One region of the Alteromonas sp. RKMC-009 genome, then DNA from elsewhere that is predicted to be linked to it. Evidence: predicted binding sites of a transcription regulator. Region 1 holds the regulator's gene; the other holds the start of a gene.
What was found. Region 1 encodes NrdR, which represses ribonucleotide reductase genes. Its sites were predicted from a motif close to AAACACNANATNTNGTGTTT; they were not measured.
Positions count from the first base shown of each region.

Region 2: a site for NrdR is predicted at 6,796-6,815, ahead of nrdA (class 1a ribonucleoside-diphosphate reductase subunit alpha). Genes of this name have one in related genera too.

Region 1 is NZ_CP031010.1:3,162,385-3,171,036, forward strand. It holds gene ribH (6,7-dimethyl-8-ribityllumazine synthase) at 1-44, opposite strand, end outside; gene ribBA (bifunctional 3,4-dihydroxy-2-butanone-4-phosphate synthase/GTP cyclohydrolase II) at 130-1,230, opposite strand; gene DS731_RS14065 (riboflavin synthase) at 1,249-1,914, opposite strand; gene ribD (bifunctional diaminohydroxyphosphoribosylaminopyrimidine deaminase/5-amino-6-(5-phosphoribosylamino)uracil reductase RibD) at 1,936-3,057, opposite strand; gene nrdR (transcriptional regulator NrdR) at 3,066-3,515, opposite strand; gene glyA (serine hydroxymethyltransferase) at 3,618-4,874, opposite strand; gene lpxD (UDP-3-O-(3-hydroxymyristoyl)glucosamine N-acyltransferase) at 5,068-6,105, opposite strand; gene ettA (energy-dependent translational throttle protein EttA) at 6,325-7,998, shown strand; gene DS731_RS14095 (PilZ domain-containing protein) at 8,142-8,543, shown strand; gene radA (DNA repair protein RadA) at 8,548-8,652, opposite strand, start outside.
Region 2 is NZ_CP031010.1:2,567,041-2,575,692, reverse strand. It holds gene DS731_RS11385 (DMT family transporter) at 1-830, shown strand, start outside; gene DS731_RS22360 (type II secretion system protein) at 841-1,392, opposite strand; gene efpL (elongation factor P-like protein EfpL) at 1,684-2,259, shown strand; gene DS731_RS11370 (YtxH domain-containing protein) at 2,401-2,736, shown strand; gene yfaE (class I ribonucleotide reductase maintenance protein YfaE) at 2,772-3,044, opposite strand; gene nrdB (class Ia ribonucleoside-diphosphate reductase subunit beta) at 3,063-4,193, opposite strand; gene nrdA (class 1a ribonucleoside-diphosphate reductase subunit alpha) at 4,265-6,592, opposite strand; gene ubiG (bifunctional 2-polyprenyl-6-hydroxyphenol methylase/3-demethylubiquinol 3-O-methyltransferase UbiG) at 7,017-7,721, opposite strand; gene gyrA (DNA topoisomerase (ATP-hydrolyzing) subunit A) at 8,012-8,652, shown strand, end outside.

The DNA.
Region 1 (8,652 bases):
AATTTCTTGCCTGTCGCGCGAATATTACCTTCAATTACCTGCATGGTATTCCACCCCTATGAAAAAACGGCGCGCAGTATAGCATAACTGCGCGCAAACTAAATCGAATGTTCACGAATTACACGGGAACTAATTATGAATGTATTCCACCACATCCAGTCCGAAGCCGGACAACGCGTGGTATTTGACCGGCTTGCTGAGCAAACGCATTTTTTTGACGCCCATAGTCGCCAGAATCTGACTGCCAACACCTACTGTACGTGACGAACCGGTCCAGGTTTTTCCTTCAGGCTTTTCACCGCGGTCTTCTGCAGCAAATTGTCTGACCTGCCCTTCCAGGTCTTCTTCTTTACCCAGCACCACCAGCACACCACCTTCGTCTGCAATGCGCTTCATGGCATCAGGTAAGGTCATGGTGCGGTTTATCGCGCGGGTAGAACCCAGTAAATCGCTCAGAGTATTATGCAAGTGAACACGCACAAGTGTAGGTGTTTCCGGGTCAATGTCACCTTTCTTCAGCGCAAAGTGAATCTGATTATCGATAACATCTTTAAAGGTATGCAGTTCAAACTCACCATATTCCGTAGGCAGGCTGCACTGGGCAACTTTCTCTATAGTGGTTTCGTTCAGATTGCGATATTCAATCAGATCCGCAATTGTGCCGATTTTTATATCGTATTTTTCGGCGAATTTTTCGAGCTCAGGACGACGGGCCATGGTGCCGTCTTCATTGAGGATCTCGACAATAACAGCAGCTGGCTCACAGCCACCAAGACGGGCAAGATCGACGCTTGCTTCGGTATGACCTGCACGGTTCAGCACACCGCCTTCTTTAGCAATTAACGGAAAAATGTGGCCCGGCTGCACAATGTCAGTTGCTTTAGCATCTTTACCTACCGCGGCCAGAATCGTGGTCGCGCGGTCTGCAGCAGAAATACCGGTGGTTACGCCACGGGCTGCTTCAATGGAAACGGTAAAGGCGGTATGAAATTGTGCGCCGTTTTTATCTACCATCAGCGGTAAATTCAAACGTTCACAGCGCTCCTGCGTCATGGGCAGGCATACCAGGCCGCGGGCATGAGTAACCATAAAGTTAATCGCTTCCGGCGTCACATGCTCAGCGGCCATGATGATATCGCCTTCATTCTCGCGATCTTCATCGTCCATCAGGATAACCATTTTACCCTGACGGATATCTTCAATTATTTCAGCTGTGGTGTTGAGTGCCATAATTTCACTTATGTAGGGTTATTTTCTAAGAAAACCATTTTCGGCCAGGAAGGCCATACTAATGTCTTTTTTGGTGGTCTTTTCTGCTGCCTTGTCACCCATCATCAGGCGTTCCAGATAGCGGGCAACCACGTCTACTTCCAGATTGACCCGGCTGCCGGCTTTATACGTGCCGATCACCGTTTCCTGAAGGGTGTGAGGGATGATCCACAACATTAATTCATTGCCATCCACCTCATTCACAGTCAGGCTGACGCCGTCCACCGTGATACTGCCTTTATGGGCAATATACTTTGCTAACTCAGTGGGGGCAGAAATCCAGATTTCAATGTAAGTGCTGTGTTTAACAATCTTTTTTACTTCACCAACGCCGTCCACATGGCCGGATACAATATGACCACCGAAGCGATCTGTGGGGCGCATGGCTTTTTCCAGATTCACGGTACTGCCGGGTTTATAATTGGCAAAACCGGTGTAACGGATGGTTTCGGCTGACACGTCAGCACAATAATAATCTGTACCGAAGTCGGTTACTGTGAGACAGACACCGTTTGTGGCAATACTGTCGCCAAGGGCCACATCAGACATATCCAGCTTTTCTGACGACACAGTCAGCTTGATGTCTTCGCCCCGGTGATCAAGAGACTGAATCGTCCCCAGGGCCTGAATAATTCCGGTAAACATCGTATACCCTCTACAAAAGCGTTACTTAATTATATCGTATGACAAGCGGATATCAGGGCCGGTTTGCCGTACGTCAGTCAGTGACAGTACCGGCGTTTCATCCAGCGACACAAATTCATCCAGCGTGAGCATGCTTTGTGCTTTGTCACCTAACAGTTTGGACGCCTGATACACCACAAGCCGGTCAACTTCACCGGCAGTAAACAATGCACCGGCAAGACCCGGGCCGGCTTCCACCCACACATCATTAATTTGTCTTTCTCCCAGCTTCTCCATGAGCTGAGACAGGTCTATGTAATTGCCACGCATAGATACGGCCAGTGCCGGGACACTGGTTTGCGGCGCAACTGGCTGACCGGTTACCCGCAGGGTTTTATGTCCGTCTGTGAATAATTGCAAATCGTCCGGCAACCGGTTGTGGCTGTCTATCACGACCCTGAGCGGCTGCCTTACCGGCGAGACAGGGTAATCAGAAAAGTTGGCTTCATTTTCCCTGACCAGCAAAGACGGATTGTCGGCCAGTGCAGTGCCACTGCCGGTTAAAATGGCACAACTGGCAGCACGGTGTAATTGCACATCGCGGCGGGATTCAGCACTGGTGATCCACTGGCTGACGCCGTTAGACAAGGCTATTTTGCCATCAAGACTGATACCCAGTTTCACCGTTACCCGCGGTTTGCCTGATATCATGCGTTTGATAAATCCGGGGTTCAATGCTGCCGATTCGGCCGCCAGAACATCAGACACCACATCAATGCCGGCATCCTGAAGTTTTTTTATACCCCGGCCGCTCACCTGAGGGTTCGGATCAGTCATGGCGATAACCACCCGGCTGACACCAGCCTCCACTAACGCATCGGCGCAGGGAGGTGTTCGCCCGAAGTGACTGCAGGGCTCAAGTGTGACATAAGCCGTACCGCCACGGGCCTTATCGCCTGCTTCACGAAGAGCATGCACTTCCGCATGGGGTGTGCCGGCCTGTATATGGTAACCCTGTCCAGCTAAGTCGCCGTTACTGTCGAGAATAATACAACCGACACGGGGATTCGGAGATGTGGTGAACTGACCCTGCGTGGCCAGTCTGATGGCTTTCGCCATCCAGGCGTAGTCCTGAGAAATGGAAACAACTGACGTGGTTTTCATGGCGGTTATCAGTCTCCTAAACGGGCAATTTCCTCACCAAACTCACGAATATCTTCAAATGAACGGTACACTGACGCAAACCGCACATATGCGACTTTGTCGAGCACCTTCAGTGCATCCATAATCAGATTACCGAGGAATTCACTGGAAACTTCCCGTTCACCGGTAGCACGCAATGCAGACTTCAGCGACAAAATCACTTCTTCCACTTTCTCCGTGCTCACAGGGCGCTTTTCCAGTGCCCGCTGCAACCCGGCGCGTAGCTTATCTTCATTGAACGGCTCTCTGGAACCATCCCGTTTAATGACTCTCGGCATCACTAATTCAGCACTTTCAAAGGTAGTAAAGCGCTCGTGACAGATAACACATTCGCGACGGCGACGTACCTGATGCCCTTCTGCCACCAGACGGGAATCGATAACTTTGGTTTCCTGTGCCGAACAAAACGGGCAAAACATAGCAGGTCCTTTTAACAACAAAGCCGCCAGGCAGCACAGGCTGCTCTGACGGCATCAACTCTTACTGACTAAGAGCGGGAAATTTCATACTGATAAAGCGGCTTACCCGTAAACCGGGAATGCTTTACACAGTTCTACAACTTCACCTTTAACACGCTCAACAACACTTTCATCACCCATGTTGTCCAGAATGTCGCAGATCCAGGTCGCAACCTGTTTCGCCTGCTCTTCTTTGAAGCCACGACGGGTAATCGCCGGACTACCGATACGCAGACCACTGGTCACGAACGGTGAACGCGGATCTTTTGGTACAGAGTTTTTGTTTACTGTGATATTCGCACGGCCAAGCGCGGCATCAGCGTCTTTACCTGTGATATCTTTCTTAATCAGATCCAGCAGGAACAGGTGGTTTTCAGTACCGCCTGACACTACGTCGTAACCACGCTCCAGTACCACTTCAACCATGGCTTTTGCGTTTTTCACAACTTGCTGCTGATATTCTTTAAATTCAGGCTGAAGGGCTTCTTTGAACGCTACCGCTTTAGCTGCAATAACGTGACACAGAGGACCACCCTGGTTGCCCGGGAATACTGAGCTGTTCAGCTTCTTGTAGATCTCTTCGTCGCCACAGGCAGACAGGATCAGACCACTACGTGGACCCGCAAGGGTTTTGTGAGTCGTGGTAGTCACTACGTGTGCGTGAGCCAGCGGGCTCGGATATACACCGGCAGCAATCAGACCGGCAACGTGTGCCATGTCGACCAGCAGGTACGCACCTATTTTGTCTGCGATCTCACGGAAACGGGCCCAGTCAACCACTTTTGAATAGGCAGAGAAACCACCGATAATCATCTTAGGCTTGTGCTCTAAGGCCAGTGCTTCAACCTGCTCGTAATCGATTTCGCCGGTTTCTTCATTCAGACCATACTGTACCGCATTGTAGGTTTTACCTGAGAAGTTTACGTGAGAACCGTGAGTTAAGTGACCGCCTTCAGACAGACTCATACCCAGAACAGTATCACCGGCATTAATTAGAGCCATAAACGCAGCAGCGTTGGCCTGAGAGCCTGCGTGGGGCTGAACGTTGGCGTACTCAGCACCAAACAGTTGCTTAGCACGGTCAATCGCCAGTTGCTCTACCACGTCTACATGCTCACAACCACCATAGTAACGCTTACCGGGATAACCTTCTGCGTACTTATTCGTTAACTGAGAGCCTTGCGCCTCCATGACACGTGGACTGCAATAGTTTTCTGATGCGATGAGCTCAATGTGATGCTCCTGACGCTCAGCTTCTTTGGCCATGGCATCTGCCAGTTCCGGATCGTAATCCGCAATAGTCATATCGCGAGGTAACATGAAGGCTCCTTACTCTGCGTTTTATGGACAGCTAAAAAATGAGGGGCATATTTTAGTCATTTTAAGCCGCATGTATACTGCTTTATGCCCGTTTCGTTTATATCCGCAGCGGCAGCATTTCTTAACACTGCCCTGTCGCTTATACGCCGCGGCCTGCGGCCATATATAACGTTTAATTACAATTCAGAAAGATTTAACCTTTTTCCAGCGCTTTCACACGGTTAAAGAGATCATCGATCTGACGGGTCCGTACAGTCACTTTACGCCAGTCGCGGTTTTTCATGGCCGGCTGACCGGATGAATAAACGCCGGACTCGGTAATATCCTGCACAATCATGGTATAACCGGTTACCTGCACATTATCGCAAATGCTGATATGTCCATTCACACCACAGCCTCCGCCAAGTATGACGTATTTGCCGATATGACAACTGCCTGCAATGCCTGTAGCGCCGCAAATACAGGAGTGATCACCAATGATACAGTTGTGTCCTACCTGTACCTGGTTATCGATAATCACATTCTTACCGATGATGGTATCTTCCATAGCGCCACGGTCGATGCTGCTTGAAGCACCAATTTGGGAATCATCACCAATCTGCACACTGCCGGTTTGCGGAATGGGCAGCCATGTTCCTTGGTCGTTTGCGTATCCAAAACCTGCCGCACCAATAACGGTCTGGCTGTGAATAGTCACCCGCTTACCAATCACAATATCGTGATACACGGTGACGTTGGGATAAATTGTCGAACCCTCACCAATTTTCGTGCCTTTACCAATCACGGTATTTGCGCCGATTCTAGCGTTATCACCCAGCATGACATTATCTTCAATAATGACATTGTGACCCAGCGACACATTGGTTCCCAGCGTGGCAGAAGAAGCCACAACGGCTGTTTCAGCGATACCGGATGCCACCTCAGGTGTGGTGTCGAACAACTGGGCTATGCGGGCAAAGGCTGCGTGGGGATTACTGTGAACCAGCGCAGGAACCGGGCAGTCGTCCAGCATTTTCTCATTCAGAATCACCGCTCCGGCGGCCGTATCAGCCAGTTGCGACTTGTATTTTACGTTGGTCAGAAATGAAATCTGGTGGCCTTTCGACCCGGCCAGAGTGCCCACACCACTCAGCTTTGTTTCGTTGATACGGGTTTCATCACCCGCCACACTGCCACCCACGTGGTCCGCCAGCTCAGTTAAAGTGTATGTGCGTTTTGCGTGTGCCGTCATAGCTTAACCTGTTAGTCAATTTCCTGTGTGTATGGTAATGCAAAATCGCGGATTCGTCCTGACCCTCACCATTAATTTCCTGCCATCCGCCATGTAAACGTTCAAAATTAACCCATTATTGAAAATCACTGCTGGCTTTACTGGTCAGATTGAGGACAAAGCGAGTACAATAGATGGCATATCATTTACTTATATTGAAGCAAGGACACTGTTCGGAACATGTCATCACAATACGTATATTCCATGCACAGGGTTGGCAAAATTGTGCCACCCAACCGTCATATTTTAAAAGATATCTCTCTGAGCTTTTTCCCTGGCGCCAAAATCGGCGTACTGGGTCTCAACGGTGCGGGTAAATCTACCCTGCTCCGCATCATGGCCGGCGTGGACACCGAAATAGAAGGTGAAGCCCGCCCGCAACCGGGTATCAACATTGGTTACCTGCCACAGGAACCTAAACTGGACGAGTCCAAAGACGTTCGCGGCAACATCGAAGAAGCGGTTGCTGACGTAAAACACGCCCTTACCCGTCTTGATGAAGTGTATGCCGCCTACGCCGAAGCAGACGCCGATTTTGATGCGCTGGCAAAGGAACAGGGTGAACTGGAAGCGATTATTCAGGCGAAGGATGGTCATAACCTGGACAACGCCCTGGAACGTGCTGCGGATGCCCTGCGTCTGCCGCCATGGGACGCCGATGTTTCCAAACTGTCCGGTGGTGAACGCCGCCGTGTAGCACTATGCCGCCTGCTGCTTGAGAAGCCGGATATGCTGCTGCTTGACGAACCGACTAACCACTTAGACGCAGAATCTGTTGCCTGGCTGGAACGCTTCCTTCACGACTATGAAGGTACCGTAGTAGCCATTACCCACGACCGTTATTTCCTTGATAACGTTGCCGGCTGGATCCTGGAACTCGACCGTGGCCACGGTATTCCGTGGGAAGGTAACTATTCTTCCTGGCTGGAACAGAAAGAAGCCCGTCTTGCCCAGGAAGAACGCACTGAAAATGCCCGCGTGAAATCTATGAAGCAGGAACTGGAGTGGGTGCGCTCGAACCCGAAAGGCCGTCACGCCAAATCTAAAGCACGTATGGCCCGCTTTGAAGAAATGTCCACGTCTGATTACCAGAAGCGTAACGAAACCAATGAGCTGTTCATTCCACCGGGTGAGCGCCTGGGCGATAAAGTCATTGAAGTAAAACACCTTAAAAAAGCTTACGGTGACCGTGTACTTATCGATGATATGGACTTCGTGGTACCGAAAGGCGCTATCGTCGGTATTATCGGTCCTAACGGTGCCGGTAAATCTACCCTGTTCAAAATGATTTCAGGGCAGGAGCAGCCGGACGAAGGTGAAGTGGTTATTGGTGATACCGTTCATCTGGCCAGTGTGGAGCAGTTCCGTGACCACATGAATGACAAGAATACCGTGTGGAAAGAAATCTCTGACGATTCTGACATTATCCGCATCGGTAACTTTGAAATTAACAGCCGCGCTTACTGCAGCCGCTTTAACTTCCGTGGCAGCGACCAGCAAAAATTCATCGGCGATCTGTCCGGTGGTGAGCGCAACCGTGTTCACCTGGCCAAATTGCTGAAAGCCGGCGGCAACGTGTTGCTGCTCGATGAACCGACCAACGATTTGGACGTTGAAACCCTGCGGGCACTGGAAAATGCCTTATTGGAATTCCCCGGCTGTGCCATGGTTATCTCGCACGATCGCTGGTTCCTCGACCGCGTAGCCACGCATATCATTGACTACCGCGATGAAGGTAAAGTTAACTTCTTTGAAGGTAACTACACCGACTACGAAACCTGGCTGAAAGAAAACTTCGGACAGGATGTGGTAGAGCCGCACCGCCTGAAATATAAGCGTATGGCGAAGAAGTAATACACAGGCCCCGCATTTGCGGGGCTTTTACTATCTGGTTGATTAATTTTCCGGCTTTCGCAGGATTAATTTGAACGATCAGGTTGACCTTACCCCGTTGTTTACACTAATAATTAAGGGGTAAGTTATCAGGAAGAACAATTGTGGATAAACGACAGTTTCAGCGTGTAGATTTAAAGGTACCGGGAGAGCTCAGTCTCCACGGTAACAGCATACCTGTTACTGTTGAGGATGTATCACTGCAGGGCCTGCGCCTCAGCGCTGCAGAAGCCATGCTGGACATGTTGCCCTTCGACAGTCACGACCCTTACACTGTGATGTTTAAAGCAAATCCCGACAGTCCGTTAATGACACTGTATCTGATCCAGCTTTACCGCCAGTCTCCGCAAAAAGCCGGCGTCATTTATATCGGCTGTAAAGTCGATCACATCGATGTGGAATGTCTGGCCGAACTGCGCCGCCTGATCAACCTGAACAGCGGCGACGATGCGCTGAGCGAAAAAGACATGGACGCCCTGCTTAATGCAGTCTATCCCGGCAACTGAATGCTTAGCTGAGTGCATCCAGCGCTTCTGACAATTGACTCACAGGTACCACCTGCAATCCTGCTACCGGCTGTTTGGGCGCATTGGATTTGGGTACAATAGCCCGTTT
Region 2 (8,652 bases), 600 kb from region 1:
TGTTGTACGCCTGCTTAGCCATGGTGGCTTTTGCTGCTAATTCACTTTTGTGCCGGATGGCGCTGGTAGAGACTGATATCGGGCCAGCTTCTTTCACACTAGTGAGGTTACTCAGCGGTGCTGTGGTGCTGAGTTTGCTTATCCAATTGAAAGGGCATCATCCTGCGAAACAGGGAAGTTGGGCAGGGGCTATCGCATTATTCTGCTATGCAGCAGGTTTCTCTTTTGCCTATCAAAGCGTAACGACAGGCACCGGCGCTCTGTTGCTGTTTGGTGCTGTACAAATTTCAATGATCAGCATCGGTTTTTTCAGAGGGGAACGGTTCAGTTTTATTCAGACAGCCGGCTTTGTAGTAGCTTTTGCAGGTTTAGTTTATCTGGTACTGCCCGGCGTCACAGCCCCGCCGCTGCCCGCTGCATTGCTGATGATTACTGCCGGTATCAGTTGGGGAGTGTATTCACTGTTAGGCAAAGGCGTAGCATCGCCACTTTTAATGACGGCAGGCAACTTTGTCCGTACGACGCCGTTTATTGTCGCGCTGTTTATTTTTGTTGATGAGCCACTTTCACTTTCAGAAACAACGATCCGCTACGGTATCATCTATGGCGTATTGTCCGGTGCCATCGCATCGGGTTTGGGTTATGCCTTGTGGTACGCCGTACTCCCTAAAATAGCGGCGACTAATGCCGCCACTTTACAACTCAGTGTACCGGTAATTGCCATCTTGATGGGCTGGGTATTTTTATCTGAAAGCCTTAACACAAGAATCATTATTGCCAGTGCTGCAATCATTGGTGGCATTGTACTGGTAATAAGAAAATGGCGCTGACCGGCAGGTTTTATAAATTATACATCTTCACATCGCCCGGTGAGCCGGTGTAGCCATACGTTGCATAATTTGTATCGCCGATGAAATAAACGAAGTAGGGGTCGGTATATCCGGACAGATTTCCTGCCGCACTGCTTTTGAGATACGCACATACTTCAGCACTGGCGTCAGCGTAGTAAACCGTGTTCCAGCCTTTTGCGAGAGGTGAGTTGAAATCATTCATCACATTGACTGGCTGAGGGTCAGAAAAAATCTGATTCCACACTTCGGCGCATCCCGCGCTGTTGCTGGTTGAACCTGTCGGCCAGCCCTCAGAATTAAATGTGACTGATTGTCCGTTTATGGAAATAGGGGATGTTTGTCTTATCTGATATTTGGTATGTAACAGTGTCAGGCCTGATTTAAAATCACCCATCATGGAGTGGGTGACAGCGTCATCAGCATCACCGGAAAGGTCAATAAAGCGGGGGGCCGCAGTGACCGCAAGTATACCTAAGATCACAATTACGATGACCAGCTCAATCAGGGTAAATCCCTTTGTATTCAGGTTAGATTTCAACATGTTCTTTGCTACGGTTATTTCGTCAGGGTAATCCTGGATGAAAGAGTTTTATCCGGCAATAAATTTCTTATATTCACGGTTATGCTGTAAGGCATGCCGGTATTTAATCGAATAAGCATAGAATGATTTTTACACTGCAACCAGGAATCTGGATCCGGGCTCTCTTATCCCGCTTGTTTCGGAAAAACAGGCATTCAAAACGCTTTCTAACCGACGAAAAATCGCGGAAAATAGAGACTTTCCACTTCTGATTGGACCCGCTGGTCTGATTTACTAATACAGGGAACCGCCATGCCTAAGGCAAGTGAAATTAAAAAGAATAACACCATCATTTTTGACGGTAAGACATGTATTGTCAGAGATATTGATCGTTCTGTACCACAGGGCCGTGCAGGCGGCAGCATTTATCGTATGCGTATGTACGATGTGGTAAGCGGTGCAAAATATGATGAAACATTTAAGGACTCTGACATGCTGGAAATGGCCGATTTAGTGCGCCGTCCAGCAATGTTCTCTTACATCGACGGCGATGAATATGTATTCATGGATAAGGAAGATTATACGCCTTACCATCTGAATAAAGACAGTATTGCTGATGAAGCTTTGTTCATTAACGAAGAAACTGACGGTATTCAGGTTCTGGTAGTGAGCGAAGTGCCGGTAGCTCTTGATTTACCCATGAGTGTTGAACTGGAAGTGGTAGAAACTGACCCTTCCATTAAGGGAGCCTCTGCGACGTCCCGTACCAAACCCGCTACTTTGTCTACCGGTCTGGTTGTTCAGGTGCCGGAGTACATCAGTACCGGCGAGTGGATCAAAATCAACACGGAAGAACGTAAGTTTCAGAGCCGTGCCGATAAGCACTGACAGCATACGGTTCAGCAGCCATAAAACTCAGGTGGCTGTTGTTACCTTGTAATATTGTGTTATTTTTAACCAGTCCTGCAGGTATTGATTGCCCGCAGGATTAACATCAGTACACACTCAACTGCGTAAAAGGAAAGACATATGAAAATGACAAAACAACTCTCATCATTACTCTGCATTGGTCTGTTTACCTGCGTGCTTGGCGCATGTAGCGAAGAAAAACAGGAACAGGCTGAAGACTCAATGACTAAAGCCAAAAGTGCCGCCAGCAGTGCATTTGATGATGCAAAAAATGCAGCATCTGATCTGGCAGATAAGACAGAGGAATTTGCTGAAGATGCAGCTGATAAGGCGGAAGACTGGACTGACGATGCTAAAGATAAAGCAGAAGAGTGGGCCGACGATGCCGGTAATGCTATTGAAGACGGCTGTGAGAAAATGAAAGATAAAATGGATCTGGAAGATAAGGATTGCTAAAGATCCATTCCTGATAATGCGTAAAGTCAGGTGAGTTAAAGCGGAACATCTATTTTGATGTTTGTTACCGGCTTACAGCAACAGGGCAGTATTTCATCGTCGTCAATAAAGGCGAGGGGGTCTGTGGTATATTCCACTGACCCTTCTATTAATTTAGTCCGGCAGGCTCCGCAGAAACCGTCGCGGCAATGATAATGACAAGCCACACCTGCGGATTCCAAAGATTCCAGCAGTGTTTTATCCGGTACGGCATCAACACACTCCGCATCGACAATATCGATACGAAGTGTGGATTCAGGTTTTCCCATTAACGGGGAAGGTAGGAATTACAATTCAAAATCGGCGAAGTCATCTTCGCTGACTGAAGAGTCAATCTGACCTACCAGATAGGAACTGATCTCTGATTCCTGAGGCGCAACCTGTACGTTGTCTGAGTTCAGGTAGTTGTTCATCCACGGCAGTGGATTACTTTTTACTTCGTATGGTGCGTCAAAGCCAATAGCGGTCATACGCTGATTCGCGATGTATTCCACGTACTGACACAGAATTTCCTTATTCATACCGATCATTGAGCCGTTCTTGAACAGGTAATCAGCCCATTCCTTCTCCTGCTCAACAGCGCTGATGAAGATCTGGCGTGCCTCTTCATGGCACTCCGCGGCGATTTCTGCCATCTCAGGATCGTCCTTGCCTCTGGCCCACAGGTTCAGCACGTGCTGAGTAGAGGACAGGTGCAGGTTTTCATCACGGGCAATCAGACGGATAATTTTTGCGTTACCTTCCATCAGCTCACGCTCAGCAAACGCGAAGGTGCAGGCAAAGGACACATAGAAGCGAACCGCTTCCAGGGCATTAACTGAATTCATGCACAAGTACATTTTCTTCTTCAGAACACGCATGTTCACTTCGTATACTTCGCCGTCAACGGTATGAACGCCTTCACCTTGTGTCTGCCACAACTGTGTGTGGAAAATCAGATCATCGTAGTATCTGGAAATATCAGCAGCACGGCGCTTGATTTGCTCGTTAACCACGATGTCTTCAAAAATTGCACTTGGATCGGAAAACAGGTTACGAAGAATATGAGTGTAAGAACGGGAGTGAATCGTCTCAAAGAAAGACCAGGTTTCAATCCAGGTTTCCAGTTCCGGTAATGACACGATGGGCAGGAATGCAATATTCGGACTGCGGCCCTGAACGGAATCCAGCAAGGTTTGATATTTCAGGTTAGAAATAAAAATGTGCTGCTCAGGCTCTGTGAGTTTCTGGAAGTCTACACGGTCACGCGTAACGTCAACTTCTTCCGGTCGCCAGAAGAAACTGATTTGTTTTTCAATGAGTTTTTCGAAAATGCTGTGCTTCTGCTGATCGTAACGGGCTACGTTAACAGGATTACCGAAAAACATAGGCTCGACGAGAGGATTGACGCTTTGTTGATTAAACGTTGTGTATTTCATAACTACGATAGTACTCAGAACAGATTTATCAGTTAAAAACGGAAGAAACCAGGGCAAGCCCTGGTTTATCGTTAAATTTTACATGCACCGCCGGCACAGTCGTCGTCTTCTTCAATCACAGCGGTTTGCGCTTGTGGTTGAGGTTTCGCCTGGCCTTGTTTGACTTCCATAGAGCTGGTGTCGGTGTTACCGTCACGGGTGTTATGATAATACAGTGTCTTCACACCCAGCTTGTATGAGGTCAGCAGATCTTTGAGCAGCAACTTCATCGGTACCTTACCGCTTTCATATTTGCCCGGATCGTAACTGGTGTTAGCAGAAATAGTCTGGTCAACGAATTTCTGCATAATGCCAACCAGTTGCAGGTAACCGTCATTGGACGGAATATCCCACAGCAGTTCATAGGCATCTTTAAGATTTTCATATTCAGGGACAACTTGCTTCAGTACACCATCTTTACTTGATTTAATGCTGATATGACCACGGGGCGGCTCGATACCATTGGTTGCATTGGAAATCTGCGAAGACGTTTCAGACGGCATCAGTGCAGACAGCGTAGAATTACGTAGCCCGTGCTCCATCATTTCAGCGCGCAGGCCTTCCCAGTCCATGTGTAAAGGTTCGTTACAAATGGCGTCCAAATCTTTTTTGTAGGTATCGATAGGCAGAATACCTTTAGAGTAGGTGGTCTCATTAAATTTAGGACACGCACCTTTCTCTTTTGCCAGATTCACAGACGCTTTTAATAAATGGTACTGCATCGCTTCAAACGTACGGTGAATAAGCGGGTTTGCGCTGAAGTCAGAATACTTAACGCCATTCTTCGCAAGATAATAAGCGAAGTTGATAACACCTATACCCAGCGTACGACGATTCATAGTGGCATGGTATGCCGCCGGAACCGGGTAATCCTGATAATCCAGCAGGCTGTCCAGTGCACGCACAGCCAGGTCGGATAATTCTTCAAATTCATCCAGAGATTTGATCGCGCCTAAGTTAAATGCTGACAGCGTACACAGTGCAATTTCGCCATTTTCGTCGTTTACGTGCTCCAGCGGCTTGGTCGGCAGCGCGATTTCAAGACACAGGTTGCTCTGACGGACAGGAGCGACAGCCGGGTCAAACGGGCTGTGAGTATTACAGTGGTCAACGTTTTGCAGGTAGATGCGGCCGGTTGAAGCACGTTCCTGCATAAACAGACTGAACAGTTCCATAGCTTTAATTTGCTTCTTACGAATGGAGTCATCCTGTTCGTATTTCACATACAGCTCTTCGAACTTGTTCTGATCAGCAAAGAAAGCATCGTACAGACCGGGTACATCAGACGGGCTGAACAGTGTGATGTAGCCGTCTTTCATCATACGCTGATACATCAGCTTGTTGAATTGCACGCCGTAGTCGAGATGACGTACGCGGTTTTCTTCAACACCACGGTTATTTTTCAATACCAGCAGTGATTCAACTTCCATGTGCCACAGCGGGTAGAACAACGTCGCTGCACCACCACGAACACCGCCCTGAGAGCAGCTTTTTACTGCAGTCTGGAAGTACTTGTAGAAAGGAATACAACCGGTGTGGAAAGCTTCACCACCACGGATTGGACTACCCAGTGCACGAATGCGACCAGCGTTTACACCAATACCGGCACGCTGACTCACGTATTTTACGATGGCGCTGGCGGTGGCGTTGATAGAATCCAGACTATCACCGGTTTCAATCAGTACGCATGAACTGAACTGACGGGTAGGGGTACGCACACCGGACATAATCGGTGTAGGCAGAGAAATCTTGAAAGTCGATGTTGCATCGTAAAAACGACGAACATAGTCAAGACGGGTTTCTTTCGGGTAGTCAGCAAACAGGCAGGCTGCTACCAGAACATACAGGAACTGGGCACTTTCATAGATGTCGCCGGTAACACGGTTTTGTACCAGATACTTACCTTCAAGCTGCTTAACAGCAGCATAACTGAAGGTCATATCACGCCAGTGATCGATGAAATCATCCATCGCCTCAAATTCAGCTTGCGTGTAGTCAGACAACAGGTGCTCGTCATACTTACCCTGTTCAACCATCTTTTTAACATGATCAAACAATTTAGGCGGCTCAAACTGACCATATGCTTTTTTACGCAGGTGGAAGATAGCCAGACGGGCTGCAAGATACTGATAATCAGGCGCATCTGTTGAAATAAGATCGGCTGCAGACTTGATCAATGTCTCGTGGATTTCGCCGGTCTTGATACCATCGTAAAATTGGATCTGAGCTTTGATTTCTACCTGAGAAACAGAAACGTTATTTAACCCTTCTGCTGCCCACGTGATCACTTTATGGATCTTATCTAACTCAATGACTTCTTTTTCGCCATTGCGTTTAGTGACATACAAGTTGTTGTTCATTTGTACTGGCCGTTAGTTTGTTAGCGCATGAAGCAAGAGTTGGCACCCTTTTCATCTTTATAAAATTGAATTTGCTAAGCCTTGAAAGCTTGATCCAGCAGAGATCCCTTACTGCCTGGCGGGATCCCGTGTTTTTTTACTACTTTATTGTTCTAAAACACCCGTCGGACAAGACACAAGATAGTGAGGTTTGCGTGGTTTTGCAACCCAATATCTGGTGGTTTATCCAGCGATCAAAACGGTCCCTGAAAAAGGTTAGTGGTAACTCACCTATGAGCGGCATGACTAAGCCAAATCAGACAGATGCAACCATTTTTTACTTTTTTTGATCGCCGGTTAAAAAGTTTTAATCGCTTAAAGCGGGTTGGTTACAAATACGACATATAGCGTAATATTTATTCTTAAATACTATATATAGTGTTTTCTACAGGCTTTTTTGCGTATGGACGATGTAGTTAACATCGATGTTTTTGTCCGATAAGTAGAACTGGCGGCTTAGCGGATCCATATGCAGACCTGTGGTGTTTCTGGCAAACAGATCAACCTTATCGGTCATTGCCATTAATTCTGAAGGCTTAATAAAACGGGCATGCTGATGTGTACCTTTTGGTACCAGCTTGAGGATATACTCGGCGCCAACGATGCCCATCAGCCAGGATTTCACATTTCTGTTTAAAGTAGACAGAAATACATGACCACTTGGCTTAACCAGCCTGGCGCAGGCTGCGATGATCGATGCCGGATCAGGAACGTGCTCGAGCATTTCCATACAGGTCACCACATCAAACTCTCCGGGTCTTTGTTCTGCAAAGGCTTCTGCAGAAACACACTGATAATCAACTTTTACACCGGATTCGAGACCATGAAGTTTAGCAACCTCTAAAGAAGCAGACGCCAAATCAATACCGGTCACATCAGCACCCAGTTTAGCCATGGATTCTGCAAGAATGCCGCCGCCACAACCAATATCCAACACTTTCTTTTCAAACAGACCATCACAGTGCTGCTGTACAAAATCAAGCCTTAACGGATTAATTAAATGCAGAGGTTTGAATTCACTTTCGGTATCCCACCAACGGGAGGCCAGTTCACTGAATTTGGCAATTTCTTGTTCATCGACATTCGACATACTGGTGCTCGTATTATCAGATAGAGGAGATTGATTTTGATAAATACGATACATGATCAAAGCAGTAAAAGGGACGATTTGTGTATTAAAGTGGATTAATTGCGTGAAAAGTAATCGGTTGGTAATAACAGCCCCATTTGCGGGTATTAAGCGCTACATAAATCTGTCATCCGGTGATACACTCAATGATTACTTGTAAAACCCATAATAAGAAAGCGCTGTTCTTAGCTGCATTTAAAAGTGCGTGACATTGGATACGCTTGAACTTGAATCAAGGGACATAGCAGTTTATGACTGATAACGCTAAAGAAATTCTCCCCATAAATATCGAGGAAGAGCTTAAAAACTCCTACCTTGATTATGCGATGAGCGTTATTGTCGGGCGCGCATTGCCTGACGTAAGGGACGGCCTCAAGCCGGTTCACCGCCGCGTACTCTTCGCGATGAACGAACTCAAAAACGACTTCAATAAACCGTATAAGAAATCGGCCCGTGTGGTGGGTGATGTTATCGGTAAATATCACCCTCATGGTGACAGTGCGGTATACGACACCATCGTACGTATGGCACAGCCATTCTCTTTGCGCTACATGCTGGTAGACGGGCAGGGTAACTTCGGTTCTGTAGACGGCGACTCTGCCGCGGCCATGCGTTATACCGAAGTACGTATGGCAAAAATTGCCCATGAGTTACTGGCGGATCTTGATAAAGAAACCGTAGATTTTGTACCTAACTATGACGGTACAGAGCAAATCCCTGAGGTTCTACCTACTAAGGTGCCGAACCTGCTGGTAAACGGCTCTTCCGGTATTGCCGTTGGTATGGCAACAAACATTCCGCCCCACAACCTCACTGAAGTGGTTAACGGCTGTATCGCAATGATAGAGAATCCTGCCGTTACCGTTGAAGAGCTGATGCAGTATATTCCGGG